Regions from separate parts of the Cytobacillus sp. Bac17 genome, predicted to be linked through region 3. Evidence: riboswitches for the same ligand, from Rfam matches in the RefSeq annotation. Region 3 holds a riboswitch; each other region holds the start of a gene.
What was found. Region 3 has a riboswitch for thiamine pyrophosphate ahead of NR125_RS13405 (YkoF family thiamine/hydroxymethylpyrimidine-binding protein). Riboswitches for the same ligand answer to the same signal wherever they lie in the genome.
Positions count from the first base shown of each region.

Region 1 (6,044 bases), on a different contig from region 3:
TCGAGAATGATCAGTAATATACTGCTTCCATCCATTTCGGATAGATTTCAGCCAGTAAATCTATTGAAGTTTTCCCAGATAAGCCAGATCGTTCTGATTGCTGGATTAATGATATTATTCTTGCAGCAAATGAAGGATTTTATGTTAATGGCTATTTTCTTAGTGTTGGCCCTTATATCCTTTTTCAATGGCTTTTTCTCGCCTATTAAAATGTCCATGGTAAAAGCTGTTGTTCCTAAAAAGCAAAGAGTCAAAGCGAATAGCCTGCTCTCAAGTGTTGACCAGACTTTCTTGTTTGCAGGGTGGACCTTTGGCGGTATCCTGTTAGCTTTCCTTGGCAAACAATCCACATTGATCATTACGATCATTCTGCTTGTTATTTCTATTCTAAGCTTGTTTTTGATAAAAAAAAGCGAATCACCTGCTGTGAACTCAAACTTCCGGATGCTGTCCAGTCTAACGGCTGGCTGGAAATTACTCTTCCAGGATAAAGGGCTTCGAGTCCTGATCCTAATGGATTTAATAGAAGCTTGGGCAGGAACGATTTGGATTGGTGCAGTTACGTTAACCTATGTGGAGGATGCCCTTGGAAAGGGGGAGTCTTGGTGGGGCTATATCAACGGAGGATATTACTTAGGCACTATTGCTGGAGGAATCCTCATTTATCGGCTTTCTTATTTACTGCAAGGCCGTTTGATTATTTTTATGCTGATTGGATCCAGTGCTTTCGGGATTCTTACCTTGGGGTATGGTTTTATTTCGAATCCTTTCTTAGCGCTGCTATTTGTAATATTGATGGGACCTGCCTATCAGCTGCGGGATCTTGCGCAAACCACTATGTATCAAAATAGTGCAGATGAAACAATGCTCACGAAAATTCTTGCTGCTAAATCTGTCTTAAACGAATTGATTTTCGTTTTCTCCATTTTGGGCATAGGGGTCTTAACTGATCTAATCGGTGTTCGGCTTATTTACATTTTATCAGGAATATTATTAATCATTTCGTCCATTTTTGGTTTTATTCAGCTGAAGCTTCAAGGTAAAGGTAATGCATTAGAAGCGGAGGGCTAAAGGCAATGGGGAGCTGCCGGCAATAGCCATTTTTTGAAACTTTGCTGTTTGTGATCCGTAAATATAGGTAATCGACCAATTCCTCGCGGGGTGAAAATTTGGAAAATAAAAAACAAACGGTTGTTTCCATTTCAATGATGAAATTGCAGGTTTATTTATTCATAGCAACGATTGCGCTGGTATTTGGGGTGCTCTTTTTACATGCCGTAATATATGGCGGAGGAGAAATGTCTTTTGATCTTATAGGTATGCTATTATTTTTAGCTGGTATGGCCGTTATCGTTATCTTGCATGAAGCCATCCATTTGGCAGGTTTCCGCTATATTGGCGGTGTCCCATGGAGCGAAATGTCCTGGGGAGTCAATTTGAAATTGGGTGTGGCCTATGCTCATGCTAAACAGCCAGTGACGGTTCAGCAAATGAAAAAGGTTTTAATGCTGCCATTCATTCCGACTGGCTTATTGCCCCTTGTTCTTGGAATTGTACTGAATATGCCTGGATTATCGATATTAGGGGCGATATTGACAGTTGGATGTTTTGGAGACCTTGTTTTGTATAAAAAGCTCTTAAAATTTCCAAATGATGCTCTTGTCATTGACCATCCGACTAAACCGCAATTTACGGTTTATGAATAGGCTTCAATTCATATGTTTAAGAACTTTTATGTTTTTTGTCCCACACAATAAATAGCTGGGTGAAAAAGAAAGCAACCAGGGCCGCCAGTGATGATATTAGAAGGTTTCTCATTGAATCCAGTCCATAAAGCTGGATCCCTATCAATTTGGATGTATTTGTACACAATCTCCAGTTTTCAAAAACAATGGCTGTCTTATGAAAAAATGGAAAAAAGACGCCGAACAGCATGAGAAAATAAATATACTTTTTCATTATCCTATTCCTTTCTTTCTGATCCTAATAGAAGGATATGATGTCGATCCTGCTGTTAGTATTAAATGAACAAGAAAAAAGGACAGTCCCCGAGCTGTCCTTTTTCAGTCTATTCTTTTTATGCGTCCCTCAATCGCGGAGCTGAATGGCTGTGCTGAATTCTGTATATAGTCCACTAGTGCATCTATATCACTTGGTCCGGTCACTCTGTTCGTCCCTTTTCGGAATACTGTAAAATTGTCTCCGCCATCAGCGAGATAGGTATTTACAGTGACCGAATAGATCTTGTCCGAATCCAATTTTGTTCCGTCAGGAAGATAAATATCTTTTACTTTTTCACCGGAAGGCTGGCTGTCATACCAGGAATAAGAGAAGCCGGAAATCTGAAGAATTCTTGTTGAATTTGGCTGCCATTGCTGATTAAGGACATCACGAATTTGGCTGCCTGTTAGGTTCATTTTGACAAGGTGATTGCTGAAGGGGAGGACGACATATAAGTTTCCCCATGTAACTCTGCCGGCGTCAATGTTTGCCCGGATTCCTCCCGGATTGATGAAAGCGAAATCTGTGTTCATCACTGCCCGCTGGGAATCGGCAATAAGATTGCCCAGGGCTGATTCACCGCTTCTGTTTTGTTCGGCTGTGATTGGAATGGCAGCAGTGCCAATATATCTGTTCACCGAGGGTTCAACTTTTCTTTCATAGCTCTCGATCATCCTGGTTATGTCGCTTGCGGGCTGGATATTCTCTTGAAAAACATTCACAATTTCAGCGTGTTTGCGGACAATATCCTTTGTCTGGGGATCTATTTCTATATCTACATCAGAAAAGGCAGTGCCATATGAGTAGGCCTGCACAAGAAGCTTTCCATCTACCACACTGTTCAGATAGGCATGACTATGGCCTCCGAAAATAATGTCCACTTCGTCATCCGCCTGATGGGCCAACTCTATTAACGGGCCTCTTGCATGCTCACCATTTGGTTCTGATTTTCCAGGAACATGCGCTAGTACCACAATGGCTCTTACTCCTTGTTTTTTAAGTTCTCGGGCATACTTGTTGATGGCTTCAGCTTCATCGGTGAAGATCAGATCTTTCACACTGTTTGGCGCGGTAATAGCCGATGTTTCTTTCGTGATGACTCCGATAAATCCAATTGGGATCCCGCTAACGTTTACTATTTTATATGGAGGAAGAAAGGGCTTGCCTGACTTTTGACTGATGACATTGGCTGCAATCCATGGGAAATGGGAACCGGAATAAACTTTTGCCGCTGAAGGGCTGCTGCCACTTAGCAGGCGAAGCAGTTCATCAGATCCTCGATCAAATTCATGATTACCGATAGTTCCGATATCAAACCCCATCTTATTCAAAAATTCAATAGTCGGTTCATCCCGCAGAAGAGCGGATACTGGCGGGCTAGCTCCAATCATGTCGCCAGCATGCAGCAAAAGGGTGTTTTTATTTTCAGAAGCACGCTGCCGCAAATAGGCAGCGAGGTAATCAGCGCGTCCTGCCGGTCTGCCGTTAACCTGCCGAGTGACATTCAGCTGCCCATGGAAATCATTAATGCCCAGCAATTGAATTTGCTTGTATGGTGCTTCTGTACGTTCTTCAACATGGCCGTGATATTCTTCCGAAAGACCCTGCTGATTCCCTTGTTCTTTTTCTGCAGGCTGTCCGCTGAATAGAGGCATTCCCAGGAAGCTAAATAAAATAAGGGTGAAAAGTACTCTCATCATTCATCCTCCAGTATTTGTGGCAGGGATAGTATTTGCAGATATCAGGGATTTAATCGGATGGTGGGCTATTAAGGATCAGAAAAGTTTGGCCTCCTGCTAAAAGGGTAAGGTCTTAAAGAAACATAATACTGCAAAAGGAGATGACAATACATGAATTATAAGAAGCTATGGCTATCAGTTCCATTGAGTGCAGGATTATTGTTGGCAGGATGCGGAACGGATGAACAGGATCCGCCGCCGGAAACGGAAGATGTGGAATTGGAAGATAATCAGATGGAAGAAAACAATAATGAAGATAATGAAATGCAGGATCCTGGCACATCAGAAGAATCTGATATGGAGGAGCCCGGCATGAATGAAGAATCACCACAAGATGAAGAGAGTATGGATGAAAGTGATATGGATATGAATGATGAGGAGTCTGACGGGAACTAACCCGCATAATTCACGGAAAACGTCTGCCGCTGACAGGCGTTTTTGATATTCATTCAGAAGTAAAAAAATTGAATTAAGGAAAACGGGGTAAGGAGCAGAATAAAGGCAAAATTTTTCATCTGACAGAATTCTGAAATAATTCCTTTCATTTGTTTCCGCAATTCTGTATACTAAAATTGAATTTAATAGCAATAACTAGGGGTGCCCAATAGCTTGGGCTGAGAAAGAAACGCGCTAAAGTTTCTTGACTCTTTGGACCTGATCTGGATCATACCAGCGTGGGGAAGTTAGAATGTGCAAAAATTTCTTTGTGCAAAGACATCTTCGGTTAAGCCGGTCCATCTTTATGTGGACCGGCTTTTTTACATATCTGGCACTTCCTTGGTTCCAGGTCTCGTCCTTATATTTTTATAAGGGAGAGATGATCAATGACGGCAAGTTCATTAAATCAAAAGAGCATTTCCATTATGTCGTGCTTTACTGGCAGCAAAAAAGTCTATGTGGAGGGATCCAGGCCTGATATAAAGGTTCCAATGCGTGAGATAGAGTTAAGTCCCACTTCCGGAACTTTTGGAGAGGAAATCAATGAGCCGGTTCGAGTATATGATACGAGCGGACCTTATACGGATCCTCAATATACGGCAGATCTAAAAAAAGGGCTTCCTGCTCTGAGAAGCCGGTGGATTCATGAACGCGGGGATGTTGAAGAGTATGATGGGCGGAAAATAAAGCCCGAGGATAATGGGTACCGCGATGAACATGATCCGCGTGCTAATCATAAAGTTTTTCCTGGCTTATCCCGCAAGCCATTGAGAGCAAAAAAAGGAAAGAATGTTACCCAGCTTCACTATGCAAAAAAGGGGATCATTACTCCTGAGATGGAGTATATAGCCATTCGGGAAAATATGGATCCGGAATTTGTGCGGTCTGAAGTAGCAAGAGGGCGGGCAATCATTCCTTCCAATATCAATCATCCTGAGACAGAGCCGATGATCATCGGAAGGAATTTCCACGTAAAAATTAATGCGAACATTGGAAATTCTGCTGTTTCATCCTCTATTGAGGAAGAGGTAGAAAAAATGACCTGGGCTACTCGATGGGGAGCAGACACGATCATGGATCTATCTACAGGCAAAAATATTCATACCACACGTGAATGGATTATCAGGAACTCTGCCGTTCCGGTCGGCACCGTTCCCATTTATCAGGCACTTGAAAAGGTTAATGGCATTGCCGAGGATCTTACGTGGGAAGTTTACAGAGATACCTTAATCGAACAAGCTGAGCAGGGGGTTGACTACTTTACCATTCATGCAGGTGTCCTTTTGAGGTATGTTCCGCTGTCGGCAAAACGCTTAACCGGAATTGTATCGAGGGGCGGATCCATTATGGCCCAATGGTGTTTGCATCATCATAAAGAAAACTTTTTATATACACATTTTGAAGAAATCTGCGAGATCATGAAAGCCTATGATGTGGCCTTCTCACTCGGGGATGGGCTGCGCCCGGGATCGATTGCAGATGCCAATGACGAGGCTCAATTTGCAGAGCTCGAGACACTTGGGGAGTTGACGAAAATTGCATGGGAACACGATGTACAGGTAATGGTGGAGGGACCTGGCCATGTTCCAATGCATTTAATTAAAGAGAATATGGATAAACAATTGGAGATCTGCAAGGAAGCGCCATTTTATACACTTGGGCCCCTAACAACAGATATAGCTCCAGGATATGACCACATTACCTCTGCAATCGGGGCTGCCATGATAGGCTGGTATGGTACGGCAATGCTTTGCTATGTTACTCCTAAAGAACATTTGGGTTTGCCAAATAGAGATGATGTACGCGAGGGTGTCATTACTTATAAAATTGCAGCGCATGCTGCAGATCTGGCAAAGGGCCACCCGG
Region 1 covers NZ_JALJRC010000003.1:216,698-222,741, reverse strand. Annotated here, with positions in the region: gene NR125_RS07810 (MFS transporter) at 1-1,071, shown strand, start outside; gene NR125_RS07805 (DUF3267 domain-containing protein) at 1,170-1,706, shown strand; gene NR125_RS07800 (hypothetical protein) at 1,723-1,959, opposite strand; gene NR125_RS07795 (bifunctional metallophosphatase/5'-nucleotidase) at 2,064-3,698, opposite strand; gene NR125_RS07790 (hypothetical protein) at 3,852-4,136, shown strand; TPP riboswitch at 4,324-4,438, shown strand; gene thiC (phosphomethylpyrimidine synthase ThiC) at 4,565-6,044, shown strand, end outside.
Region 1: it holds a riboswitch for thiamine pyrophosphate, as region 3 does, so the genes downstream of both, thiC (phosphomethylpyrimidine synthase ThiC) here and NR125_RS13405 (YkoF family thiamine/hydroxymethylpyrimidine-binding protein) in region 3, are expected to answer to the same signal.

Region 2 (6,044 bases), on a different contig from region 3:
TTTCCTGGCCGTTACGGACAGCTCTGCGGCTTGCCGTTTCAAAAAGGGAATGAAGATCTGCTCCCGAGAATCCAGAAGTGCTTTCTGCCAGATCGCCAAGTGTTGTCATGACATCCTCAGCAAGTAATCTATTTTTCGTGTGAATATTGATAATCTCTCTTCGGCCCTTTGTATCCGGAAGAGGGACATTGAAGGAGAAGTCAATACGCCCAGGACGGAGGAAGGCTTCATCGAGCATATCCTTCCTGTTTGTCGCTGCAATAAATAGTATTCCATCATTGGAATATCCGCCGTCAAGCTGAACTAGCAGCTCAGTTAATGTTTTTTCACTTTCTTCCCCGCCATGCTGCTTTCTTCTGCCTGCCAGTGCATCTACTTCGTCAATGAAGACAACAGCAGGGGCATGCTTTCTTGCATTTTGGAAAAGATTTCTTACACGGGATGCTCCCACACCAACGAACAATTCATTAAAACCGGAACCGCTGGTTGAGAAAAAAGTAGCTCCAAGCTCTTTAGCGATTGCCTGAGCCAGCAACGTTTTCCCCGTTCCAGGAGGCCCGTATAACAGAATTCCCTTTGGCGGCTTAATCCCCATCTTCAGGGAGCGCTCAGGTTCTTTTAAAATTGAAAGAGTCTGCATGATTTCCTCTTTCATTTCTTCCTGAATTCCGCCAACATCCTCAAGTGAAATGGAAGGAAGGGCCTTTGGCTTAGATACACTTTGCTTCATAGTATTTGTAGCGCCCATTCCGCCTTTTCCTGACTTAAACAGGTAAATGCCAATGGCTATAAACAAAAGGACTACACCGCCCAGAATCCAAGGGGTATAAGGTCCTGTGTTTGCGAACGTATATTGTATATTATAGGTTTCTACTAATTTATCAACCATCTCACTGTTGGGGGGCACATGGGAGATGTACTCGCCATCAGGGGCTGTGATCAGCAGTTTCCCATTTTTATATTCCTGTACTGCAACAGTCTTCCCATCCTGGGAGGCAATAATTTTTTCCACAGAAGAAAACGGGACTGTCACATCCTTTTTTCCTGCTTGTACGGTCCAAATAACCGCCGCCAAAATCACCGTGATCACCAATGCAATAGAAACAATCGTCGAAGGCTTCTTAAGACGTGATTTCAACTATTTCCCTCCTCATTAAACATACCTACATTATAAGGAAAAAGAATTGTTAATTACAGGGTTTTACACTTTTTAAACGTTGTAAATTATGGAAAAATAATATCTCATTAGAGGAATTGTGCTATAACAGCATTCCAGGTGCATCAATTTATGATAAAAATGTGACAGAGATGAAGCAAATAAAATTATAAAACATAATAACAATCAAAACTATAAAATTGGAAACTGGATATGAAATAGTGAATAATAGAAACTGTGAAAAAAATATGGGAAAAAGGTGTAAAGATGGCACAGCAGGATTTTACAAAAGGAAATATATTCAAACAGCTCTTGGTGTTCTCAACTCCAATCATGCTCACTAATTTTCTGCAGGTTTCCTATCAATTTATTGATAGTCTGTGGGTTGGGAATCTGCTTGGGGCCGACGCATTGGGAGCTGTGGCGGTGTCCGGCACTGTAATCTTTACAGTTCTTTCTTTTATCATTGGAATAAACAATGCGGCGTTAACGATTTTATCCCAGCAAAAGGGTGGGGATCATGAAGAGGGGCTGAAACAATATTTGAATGCCTTTACCGTCATTCAGACAATTATGTCAGTTGCTCTTGGAATAGCCGGATTCCTGTTTGCAGAAAGAATTTTGGCCATAATGGGCACACCTGCAGGAATGGCTGAAGGTGCAGCATCCTATTTGCAGATTAACTTCATTGGTATTCTGTTTTTATTTGGATACAATTTTATAGGAACCGTACTCAGGGCGCTCGGAGACAGCAAGAGTCCACTGTACTTTGTCCTGATAGCAGTCGTATTAAATGCAATCCTGGACCCTCTTTTTATATCTGTATTCCAGCTTGGTATTGATGGGGCAGCTTGTGCTACGATCCTTTCACAGGGGTTCGCATTTATGATCGGAATGATATTCATACTCCGCAAAAAGCTGGCGCCGTTCACTATTCCTTCTTGGCCGCATAAAGAGGAAGCGGCATTAATTTTCAAGCTCGGCATCCCTTCTGGACTTCAAATGACCGTTATATCGGCTGGTGTTATGGCTATTATGTCTGTCGTCACCTCTTTTGGCGATGACGTGGTTGCGGGATTTGGTGCAGCTCAGCGTATTGACAGCATCATTATGCTTCCTGCGATGGCATTGGGGACTGCAGTCAACAGTATGGCCGGTCAAAATATAGGGAGAAATCAATGGGAACGGGTTCATCAAATCGCCTTGTACGGAGTCATTTACAATCTTGGAATCATGTTTATCATCGCTTTTGGTACGGTCCTATTTGCAGAACACGGGGTGCGCCTGTTTATACAGGATAAAGAATCAGTTCAGTATGGCACTGACTATTTAAAGATCATTGCCTTTTTTTATCCGCTCCTGGGCATTAATTTTATATTGAATGGTGTGGTAAGAGCTTCCGGTGCGATGTTTCAAGTGCTCATACTGAATATCATTTCATTCTGGATCCTGCGCTATCCTTTAACATTCCTATTTTCAAAGTTTATGGGTGATAAAGGAATTGCTGCAGGCATGGGGATAAGCTTTGCTATAAGCAGTGTCATCGCCTTTATGTATTACCGTATCGGAAAGTGGGATAAACAGGCTATATTTGGAGAGGGAAAATAATCCTTTTCACTTTCATTTATTTCATTTATACTAAAATTGGATAATACAATAACGTGCCACAAGGGGAGCATTCTGCTGAGAGTGAATAGTTCGCTGTTCTGACCCTTTGAACCTGTTAGATAATGCTAGCGCAGGAATGTGGAATAAAAGGCGGAAGGGGTTTTTCTGCCTGCTTGTTCTCCCTTGGGGTATCGTCATACGATTATAGGGGGATTTTTTTATGAAAAAATTAAGCCTGACGGCGATGATTGAAGCTTCATTTTTTGCAGCATTTGCTATTATTTTGGATTTCCTTCCATCTATTAAGCTGTCGCCTTCCATTTCAATTTCTGCTGCGATGATTCCCATATTCATTTTGGCATTCAGATGGGGCTTTAAAGTCAGCTTCATTGCCGGTCTATTATGGGGAATATTGCAGATTGCCATGGGTGATGCCTGGATTGCGACTCCGCTTCAGGCATTTATTGAGTACTTTGTGGCATTTGCCTGTATCGGTTTTGCCGGTTTGTTTTTCCGACCAATTCAAAATCAGCTGCGCAGCGGAAACAAGAAAAAGGCATTGGGCTGGGTTGTTTTAGCTGTGTTTGCCGGAAGCCTTGCCCGGTATTTCTGGCATTACATAGCAGGTGTCCTTTTCTTTGGGAGCTATGCGCCGGAAGGGATGTCACCGGTTCTCTTTTCCTTCCTGGCAAACGGTGCAACCATGCTCGGAGCAGCTATTCTCTGCTCGATTTTAGCAGTATTAATTATATCTTCAGCTCCAAGATTGATCATAAGAAAAACGGATGAAGTTATTCAATCACAAAAACGCGCTTCCTAATATAATCAGCCTCTTTGGAAATTTCCAAAGAGGTTTTTTCTTATTTTAGGAAACTGCTCCTGAAAAATGGGTATATTACTCAAAAAGGGGAGTGATTGTTTGTCAAACACATTGCAGGGCAATATTATTACAGGTGTATATGATGCAGAAACCAGTGCCTTTGAGATCCAGAAGGTTAAAAATTTCAGCACCCAGTCTGTCCTTAACAAAAATCAATGTGAAAATTTGTATAACTATTTATCCCTTCATGAAGAGGATGAGGGAGGACAGATTATTACACTTTACGATCAAATGCCATTAATGCTGACCAGGCAGGAAATAGGCAATTTAAAGAAAGATTTGGAGAACATTAAAAAGCTATATCAGTAGAAAATTGCTTTGCACCTTTGCAAAGCTTTTTTTGCATAAATAAATTTGACAATTTTGTGACAAAAAGTTTGACAAATTTGTGAACATAGTTAGAATATTAAATAAAAGGGGATGAAAATATGACTTTAAAACAGCAAAAGGTGCTGCATTTTTTTAGAAATGTTACTGCGGCCGGTATTCTTTTAGGGTTAATTGTCTTTATTTCAAGCTTTTTTGTAAGCGGTCTCACGGGTGAGTATGTTTTATCAATCGGTTTAAGCATTATGGTATCATCCATGCTAATTTTTGGATTCGGATTTTTTATCAATGTGATGGAAGAAATGACAAAGGGCAGCAAGGGAATCAGACAATACAAATAAAACCGGCCTCCAAAAGGGAGACCGGTTTTATTATCTGGCTCATGGGATGGACAAGGCGATTCCGCTTTTCTTGAATTAATGAGCCGCGTGCCCAGAAGTGAGAACCCAAATAGAACCTACTACAATTACAATAACCATAAATACGGCATAAATCATATTAACTAAGTTCGTTTTGCCGTCTTCTCCTTCTCTTAAGTGCATGAACATGAACAGCTGCATGCCTGCCTGAATGACAGCCAGCGAGCCGATGATCCACATGATCACTTTAAAAGAGAGGTTCGTTTTTAGGGCAATACCTGCTGCTGCAAATGTCAGCACAAGGGAAACAGCAAATCCAATGACATGGCTTATAGGGAAGCTTTTTGATTGATGATGTTCCATTTAAGCCACCAGTCCTTTCAAATACACGAATGTGAAAATAAAGATCCAGACCACATCAAGGAAGTGCCAGTAAAGGCCGATAATAAACGTTTTTCTTGCTGTAGTAGGGGTAAGGCCTCTTTTTAAAAGCTGGATAATGACCATAGTTGCCCAGCCAATCCCCAATGTAACATGGGCTCCGTGTGTACCCAGCAGGACAAATAAGCTGGATAGGAACGCACTTGTCTGCATCGTTGCACCTTCATGGGCATAATGGATAAACTCATTAATCTCCATGAATAGGAATCCTGCGCCAAGTGCAAGGGTAATCACCAGCCAGGTGATTAGCCCTTTCAGGTTATGGCGGCGCATTTCAAAAATGGCGATGCCCATTGTAAAGCTGCTTGTCAAAAGGAGGACTGTCTGAATCATGACATCCTTGATCACAAAAATGTCTTTATGTGTTGGCCCTCCAGCAAAGCGTTCATATAAAACTCCATATACTCCGAACAGAGTGGCAAATAGAACGATTTCAGCGCCAAGGAAAACCCAGAAGCCAAGAATATTCATCCGGTCCTGTTCAGTTTGATATTCAAGGGGCAAAGAAGTATCCACTTTAGCTGACATGATCGTGCACCTCTCCTTCTGTTTTTCTCCACGCATTTTCAATTCTGTGGATTTCATCTTTTGTAACATGGAAGCCTTCATTGTAATCGAATGAACGAATGATCAATCCAGCAAAAATGCCGATGGCAGCTACAGCTGCAGCGATGTGCCATTCAAATACAAGGAGGAAGCCTGCGATGCCAAAGATGACACCCATATAAATCGGAAGCCAGGAATTGCTTGGCATATGAATCTCTTCGATTTCACTGTCATATAACGTTAAGCCTTCATTCTTTTTTTTCATGTGCCAGAAAGGATCAAGGGATTTAACTTCCGGCAGTTTTGCAAAGTTATAGAATTGAACAGGTGACGCAGTAGACCATTCCAATGTTCTTGCGTCCCATGGGTCGCTTGAAATGTTTCTGTCGGCATAGCGGATGCTCCAGTAAATGTTGTAGCAGAACACCGCGAATCCGGCTGCCAGAATGATGGAACCAATTGCCGAAAGCATAAAGAGTGGTGCAAATCCAGACTCGGCAGAGTATGTGTATGCACGTCTTACAGCTCCGTTTAATCCAAGGAAGAACATAGGCATGAATGTTACGTTAAAGCCGATAACAAATAGCCAGAAATGCCATTTACCGATTTTTTCATTCAGCATGAAGCCGAACATTTTTGGCCACCAGTAGTAAAGACCTGCAAATACCGCAAATACGACACCTGGAATTAATACATAGTGGAAGTGGGCAACCAGGAATAATGTATT
Region 2 covers NZ_JALJRC010000017.1:43,696-49,739, reverse strand. Annotated here, with positions in the region: gene NR125_RS18440 (AAA family ATPase) at 1-1,138, opposite strand, end outside; gene NR125_RS18435 (MATE family efflux transporter) at 1,424-2,764, shown strand; TPP riboswitch at 2,816-2,918, shown strand; gene thiT (energy-coupled thiamine transporter ThiT) at 2,985-3,584, shown strand; gene NR125_RS18425 (hypothetical protein) at 3,684-3,953, shown strand; gene NR125_RS18420 (hypothetical protein) at 4,073-4,312, shown strand; gene qoxD (cytochrome aa3 quinol oxidase subunit IV) at 4,388-4,693, opposite strand; gene qoxC (cytochrome aa3 quinol oxidase subunit III) at 4,694-5,299, opposite strand; gene qoxB (cytochrome aa3 quinol oxidase subunit I) at 5,289-6,044, opposite strand, start outside.
Region 2: it holds a riboswitch for thiamine pyrophosphate, as region 3 does, so the genes downstream of both, thiT (energy-coupled thiamine transporter ThiT) here and NR125_RS13405 (YkoF family thiamine/hydroxymethylpyrimidine-binding protein) in region 3, are expected to answer to the same signal.

Region 3 (6,044 bases):
ACTTTTTCTGATTGGATAAGCTCAGCCAAAAGTTTAGGTGTAAAATATGGGCCCGGCAACACAAGAGTCGTTCCAAACCAGACAGCAGCAAAAGGGAGCCCCCATGCATTTACATGGAACATCGGCACTACCGGAAGGGCGATATCTTTCTCGCTTACCGCTGCACTATCTGCCATTCCCAGTGCCATACTGTGAAGGACGATACCCCTGTGGGAATAGACGACACCTTTAGGATTGCCTGTGGTCGCAGAGGTATAGCACATTCCAGCTGCTGAATTTTCATCCAGATCATCAGGATATTCGTATGCACCGCTTGCTTCATTGATAAGCGTTTCATAGTGATAAACCGGCGAAAGAGTAGTCTCAGGCAATTCATCTTCATCAGTCATAATAATGAAAGCCTTGACCGTTTTCAGTTCATCCTTAACCTTCTCAATTAAAGGGACAATATCAGGATCAATCAAAAGCACCTTATCTTCAGCATGGTTAATTATATAAGTAATATGTCGAGGTGACAGTCGTATATTAATCGTATGAAGAACGGCTCCGCTGCATGGAATGGCAAAATAAGCCTCCAAGTGGCGATGATGGTTCCAAGCAAGTGTCCCGACCTTGTCCCCTCTTTCCACCCCTATGTTTTGCAGGCTTTCTGCCAGCTTCCTTGTCCGTTCTGCAATCTCCTTATATGTAAATCTCTGAATTCCGCCGGCTGTTCTTGAAACGACTGTTTTCCTTGGAAAATACTTTTCTGCACGCTTTATCATTTGCGTCATAGTCAAAGGTGTCTGCATCATCATTACAATTCCCCCTTTTAGAAAACGCTTACATTTGGATTCATAGAATTCTATGATCTTTATTACCTATATTCATTCTCTTTATTTTCAGTAATTCCTTTAATTTCTTTCTGAATTTTCTAAAATATAAACTTTTAAAAAACCCCCGCCTATTCGGCCAGGGATTCGTGTTTATTAAAAAGTTCTTTTAATATTTTCAATTTCTCGTTTGCATAATGCTCAAAACTGTCATTATACGATTTAGGATCCTTCGGGTTTGCAAAATGAGTGATTTTCCCTGTCTGAGGATCAATGAACTTACTGGAGGCCCCGCATCCGAGCCCGATGATTGTCTGCTGTTCTTCCATAATCATGATGTTATAGATGCTTTCCTGATTCGGAAGGGCATAGCCGACATTTTCAAGATTGCCGAGAATATTTTTCTGACGGTAAAGATAATAAGGATGGTAATTATGCTGTTTTGTCCAATCCTCAGCCATGTCCATCATTTTTTCAATTTCTTCCCGCTCGGCAACTTTATATTTTTGCTTGTTCTTCGTCATTTCCGAAGCCCGTTTAAAGGATAAAGTATGAACTGTCAGAGATTCCGGCATTAATTTCTCAGTTTCATCCAAAGTATGCGAAAATTCCGGCACACCTTCTCCAGGAAGCCCAATAATCAGATCCATATTGATGTTATTCATTCCCATATTGCGGGCCAGATGGAACTTATCCACGGTTTCTTCCACTGTATGGTGGCGGCCAATGGCTTTCAAGGTCTCCTGAATATAGGACTGAGGATTGATGCTGATGCGGTCAATTTTCCATTTTTTCAGCACTTCAAGCTTTTCGGGTGTGATTGTATCCGGACGTCCGGCTTCCACAGTGACCTCCCGTATGTTTTCGACATCGGGAAAAGAGTCGTACATTTCCTCATAAAGCATATCCATCTCTTCCGCCGTAATGCTTGTCGGAGTCCCTCCACCATAATAGACAGTAGTAATTTTCACATCATTTTCTTTCAGCCACTCGCCAATTTTACGCATTTCGAAATGCAGGCCGCCAAGGAACGAGTTTACTGAACCCTGCCTGCCATTAATCGCATATGCAGGAAAAGTGCAATACGCGCATTTTGTCGGGCAGAATGGAATGCCAATATATATGCTGACTTCATTTTTTAAGTTATAAAGATCCGGTACGACAGCAAGCTGCCTGTCTACGATATTCTGCATAAGCTGGATCTTTTCATCTGTAATCAAATACTCTTCCTTAAGCTGCTGATGGGCTTCATGGAGAGGTGTCTGATGCTGTATGGCACGGTGAAGCAATTTTGTGGGACGTACCCCAGTCAGAATTCCCCACTTCTGGGTAATGCCTGTCCATTCCTGCAAAACAGTCAGATATACGTGGGATACTGCATTTTTTATTTGTTTAAAATTCTCTTTTTCTGTCTCAGACGGTACGAATTCCTTCTCAAAATTCGCTGAATGATTCTTGCCATCTTTATCAGAAAGCTCTGCAATGGCTTTAATGTGCTTTCCATGTTCAAGCTGAAGATTAATTGTAAGGTCGGCTGCATCATTCTCACCCAGCATCACTTCACATTCTTCAAAAAAGAGGTTCCCGATCAGCCGGAGCGGACGATGGAAACGTTCATCCTGTACACCTAAAATTGAAATGTTCAAATTGATCACCTTTTTTAGAAAATATATTAATCTGCCGATGTCTTTGTTTTCTTAGGGGCAGCTGCATAGTGTCTATTTTTCATGTTGACAAACTTCTTTTAGTGTACAGAAATGGGGAAACAAGGTCAATATAAGGGAAATGATTCCTAATGGATACCCAGTATCGCAAAGCAAAAAAAGAGCCGATTTACTAATCGAGCTCTCTTTGATTGATTTTATTTTAATAGATTCATTTTCTTCAGGAAATCAATTGGATGCTGTTTGCGGAAATGTTCTTTGACCATGTAGCTTACACCGTTCTGGTCATTGGATCGTGTCAGCCAGTCTGCTGCTTTTTTGACTTCGGCAGGTGCATTACCCATAGCCACACCGAGGCCGGCGGCTTCAATCATTTCCAGATCATCCTCCGAGTCGCCTATAACGACCATTTGGTTTCGGGAAATTCCGAGATGTTCACATAAATAGAGCAAACCATTCAGCTTTGAAACTCCGGCAGGTACAATATCCATCCGCAGATCACTTAACTTAATGACTTCTACATTTTCAAACATGCCCCTAATGGCTGCCTGGGCATCCTCAAGGTCGTCTTTATCTTCAAAATACACTTCAATTTTTGGCGGTGTGACCGGCTCATCTAAAATGGTGTCACTTAATGAATCCACAAATTGCTGCGAGTAAAAAATGGGATCGCCGGTTGTAAAAACAGTTTTAGCAAGCATATTGGTATTGAGCTTGGTTTTGTTGGCAAGGGAATATTTTTCGTGCACCAGCCTGATTTGACAGGTAAAGCCTTCAAGCAGGCGCACGATTTCAAACGTTTCATCTTCCTGTATCCTTTTTACAAATATCGGCTTTTCCTGAGAAGCTGCAATATAAGCTCCCCTGTGTGTGACCAGCAAGGAATTGATTTTCAATGCTTTGGCCGCTTTTTTCGCGGATGGAAAGCTTCTGGATGTGACAAGTGTTACATAAATTCCTTTTTGCTGCACATATTCAATCGCTTCTTTTGTTGATTTATGAAGTCTTCCATTTGATTGGAGTAGTGTTCCGTCAATATTTAAAGCAAGCATTCTATATATCATCCAATTTGCCCCCTATTCTCGGTGTAAAATTGTCCTATTACACTTTTATGAAGGGAAGGATTGGATTAGAACATGACATGGACAATGCAGAAATTTTTTCATAGCTTATCTGTGTTATTGAAGGCGTTTATCTGTTTTCATAGATCATTTGATTTAAAGAATTGTAAATTAGTCATTTACAATTTGGATGCTCCGTATTAAGATGGAGTCAATAAAAACTGCATATCTTATTTTGCACTAGGGGAGCTTTTAGGCTGAGAAGAACAATCCGTTCTGACTCTTATCACCCGATCTGGATAATACCAGCGTGGGGAAGTGCAGGTGAACGGCTATCATTTCTAGTGTATTGATATCATTCAACTGCATTTCCTTTTGGGAATGCAGTTTTTTAATTTTATATAAACCAGGAGGATGGCAAAATGCAGGAAAATTTCTTATGCGGAACAAGCGAGATTACAGGGTGCAGGTTTTCGATTTATCCAATGACTGACAGGTTTGTGGATGTTATTTTATCTGCTCTAAAAGAAGTGGATACAAGCAAGATATGGATGGAAACAGATGATGTGAGCACTTGTGTGCGCGGCAGGTCCATTCATGTTTTTGATGTAGTCAAAGCGATTTATCTTGAAGCTGCTAAGCATGGTGATCATGTAGTATTTAACGGCACATTTTCAAATGGATGCCCTGGCGATACTGCCGGAGATGCTTATCTTGCTGAAAATGAAGAGAAGGCGAATGAAAAAAAATCTGCTGGAATCAGCCAGGAAGTCGCTGTCCAGTTCGCACTTTATCCGATGGGGATTCCTGGATACATGAACGTCATTATGAACCAAGTCGAGCTTGCAAAGGCTCAGGGAACGTTTACTGAAGGAGTGCATTATGCTTCAAGATTAGATGGGAATGCACACGATGTTTTTAAAACGCTGGAAGATGCTTTCGAAAGCTGTAAGAAAAGCGATTCCACTCATATTGTCATGACGGTTAATATGTCTGCAAACAGTCCTTCCAAAAAGGGGGCTGTGTAAAATGCTCGAAAAATGGAAGCTTCGTGAGGTCATTGTCCTATCTGTACTCGCTGTTGTGTTTGCAGTTGTATACCTGGTGTTCATGCAATTTGGCAACGTGTTATATGGGATGTTTGGCTTAATTGGCTTTGATCTGATTTTTGGCATTTGGTTTATTGTTTCAATCATCGCAGCGTACATAATCAGAAAACCCGGAGCAGCCTTTTTATCGGAAACCATCGCAGCGGCCATTGAAGTCATGATTGGCAATGCAGTAGGCCCTCGCCTGATTCTTTCAGGCATGATTCAGGGGATTGGAGCAGAAGCTGTTTTTGCGGCAACTAAATGGAACAATTACCGGACATGGGTTTTAATTGCTGCCGGCATGGGCTCTTCTGTTACGAGCTTTATTTGGGGCTATTTCATTTCCGGCTACGCAGCCCTCTCACCCGGTTATGTAACTGCCATGTTTTTTGTGAGACTGGTTAGCGGTGCTTTGCTCGCTGGATTGCTGGGGAAATGGCTGAGTAAGAGTCTTGCTAAAACTGGGGCATTAAACAGCTTCCCTATCGGAAAAGAGCTGAGAAGGGAAAAATCACAAAATGGCATTTCAGCATAACCAGCCTTTATTAATAACAGAAAAGCTGTCCTTCCGGCATGAAGATGTGAAGAATCCTGTTTTTAAGAATGTGAATTTCAGCCTTAATTCAGGGGAAGCTGTTCTATTATTGGGCCCCAGCGGCTGCGGAAAAAGCACGCTTGCTTTCTGCTTAAATAAATTGTATCCGGAAGCCGTTGATGGCGACTTGGATGGCACCATTTCCTTCAAAGGAAAGATACTGGATGAATTCCCGCCAGGTGAAATTAATCAGCACATTGGCATTGTGTTTCAGGATCCTGAAAGCCAGTTTTGCATGACAACAGTTGAAGAGGAGCTGGCATTCGGCCTTGAGAATATGAAAACACCTCCTGCAGAAATTGAGACCAAGATTGATGAAGCACTGGAACTTGTTCATCTTCTGCCATTTAAGCACGCCTTAATCCACACCCTTTCGGGGGGACAAAAGCAAAAACTTGCACTTGCATGTGTATTGTCATTAAAACCGGATATCCTGATTTTGGATGAACCGACAGCAAATCTTGACCCGGCTTCAAGCTATGAACTTACCCGTATCATCAAAGAGCTAAAAGAGGAGCAATCCTTTTCCCTTCTAATCATTGAGCACAAGCTGGATGATTGGATTGATTTGACCGACCGCTGTGTGGTGCTAAACCGGGAAGGCGAAATTTTATTTAATGGAAGCACTGCAGACTGCTTTAATAAATATGCAGAAGAACTACTGCTTGAGGGTATCTGGCTTCCAAGCACAGTAAGAGCAGGTCTATTAGGAAAAAAGGCAGGGATTTACAAAGGGGAAAAGCTTCCGTTAACTGACCGGGAATTAATTGCTGGATTTGTAAATCCCTATGCTGCACTTCAGATTTTAGATAACAGGAAGA
Region 3 covers NZ_JALJRC010000009.1:137,217-143,260, forward strand. Annotated here, with positions in the region: gene NR125_RS13390 (long-chain fatty acid--CoA ligase) at 1-797, opposite strand, end outside; gene NR125_RS13395 (coproporphyrinogen III oxidase) at 944-2,458, opposite strand; gene NR125_RS13400 (Cof-type HAD-IIB family hydrolase) at 2,674-3,540, opposite strand; TPP riboswitch at 3,770-3,871, shown strand; gene NR125_RS13405 (YkoF family thiamine/hydroxymethylpyrimidine-binding protein) at 3,960-4,565, shown strand; gene NR125_RS13410 (ECF transporter S component) at 4,567-5,163, shown strand; gene NR125_RS13415 (ABC transporter ATP-binding protein) at 5,147-6,044, shown strand, end outside.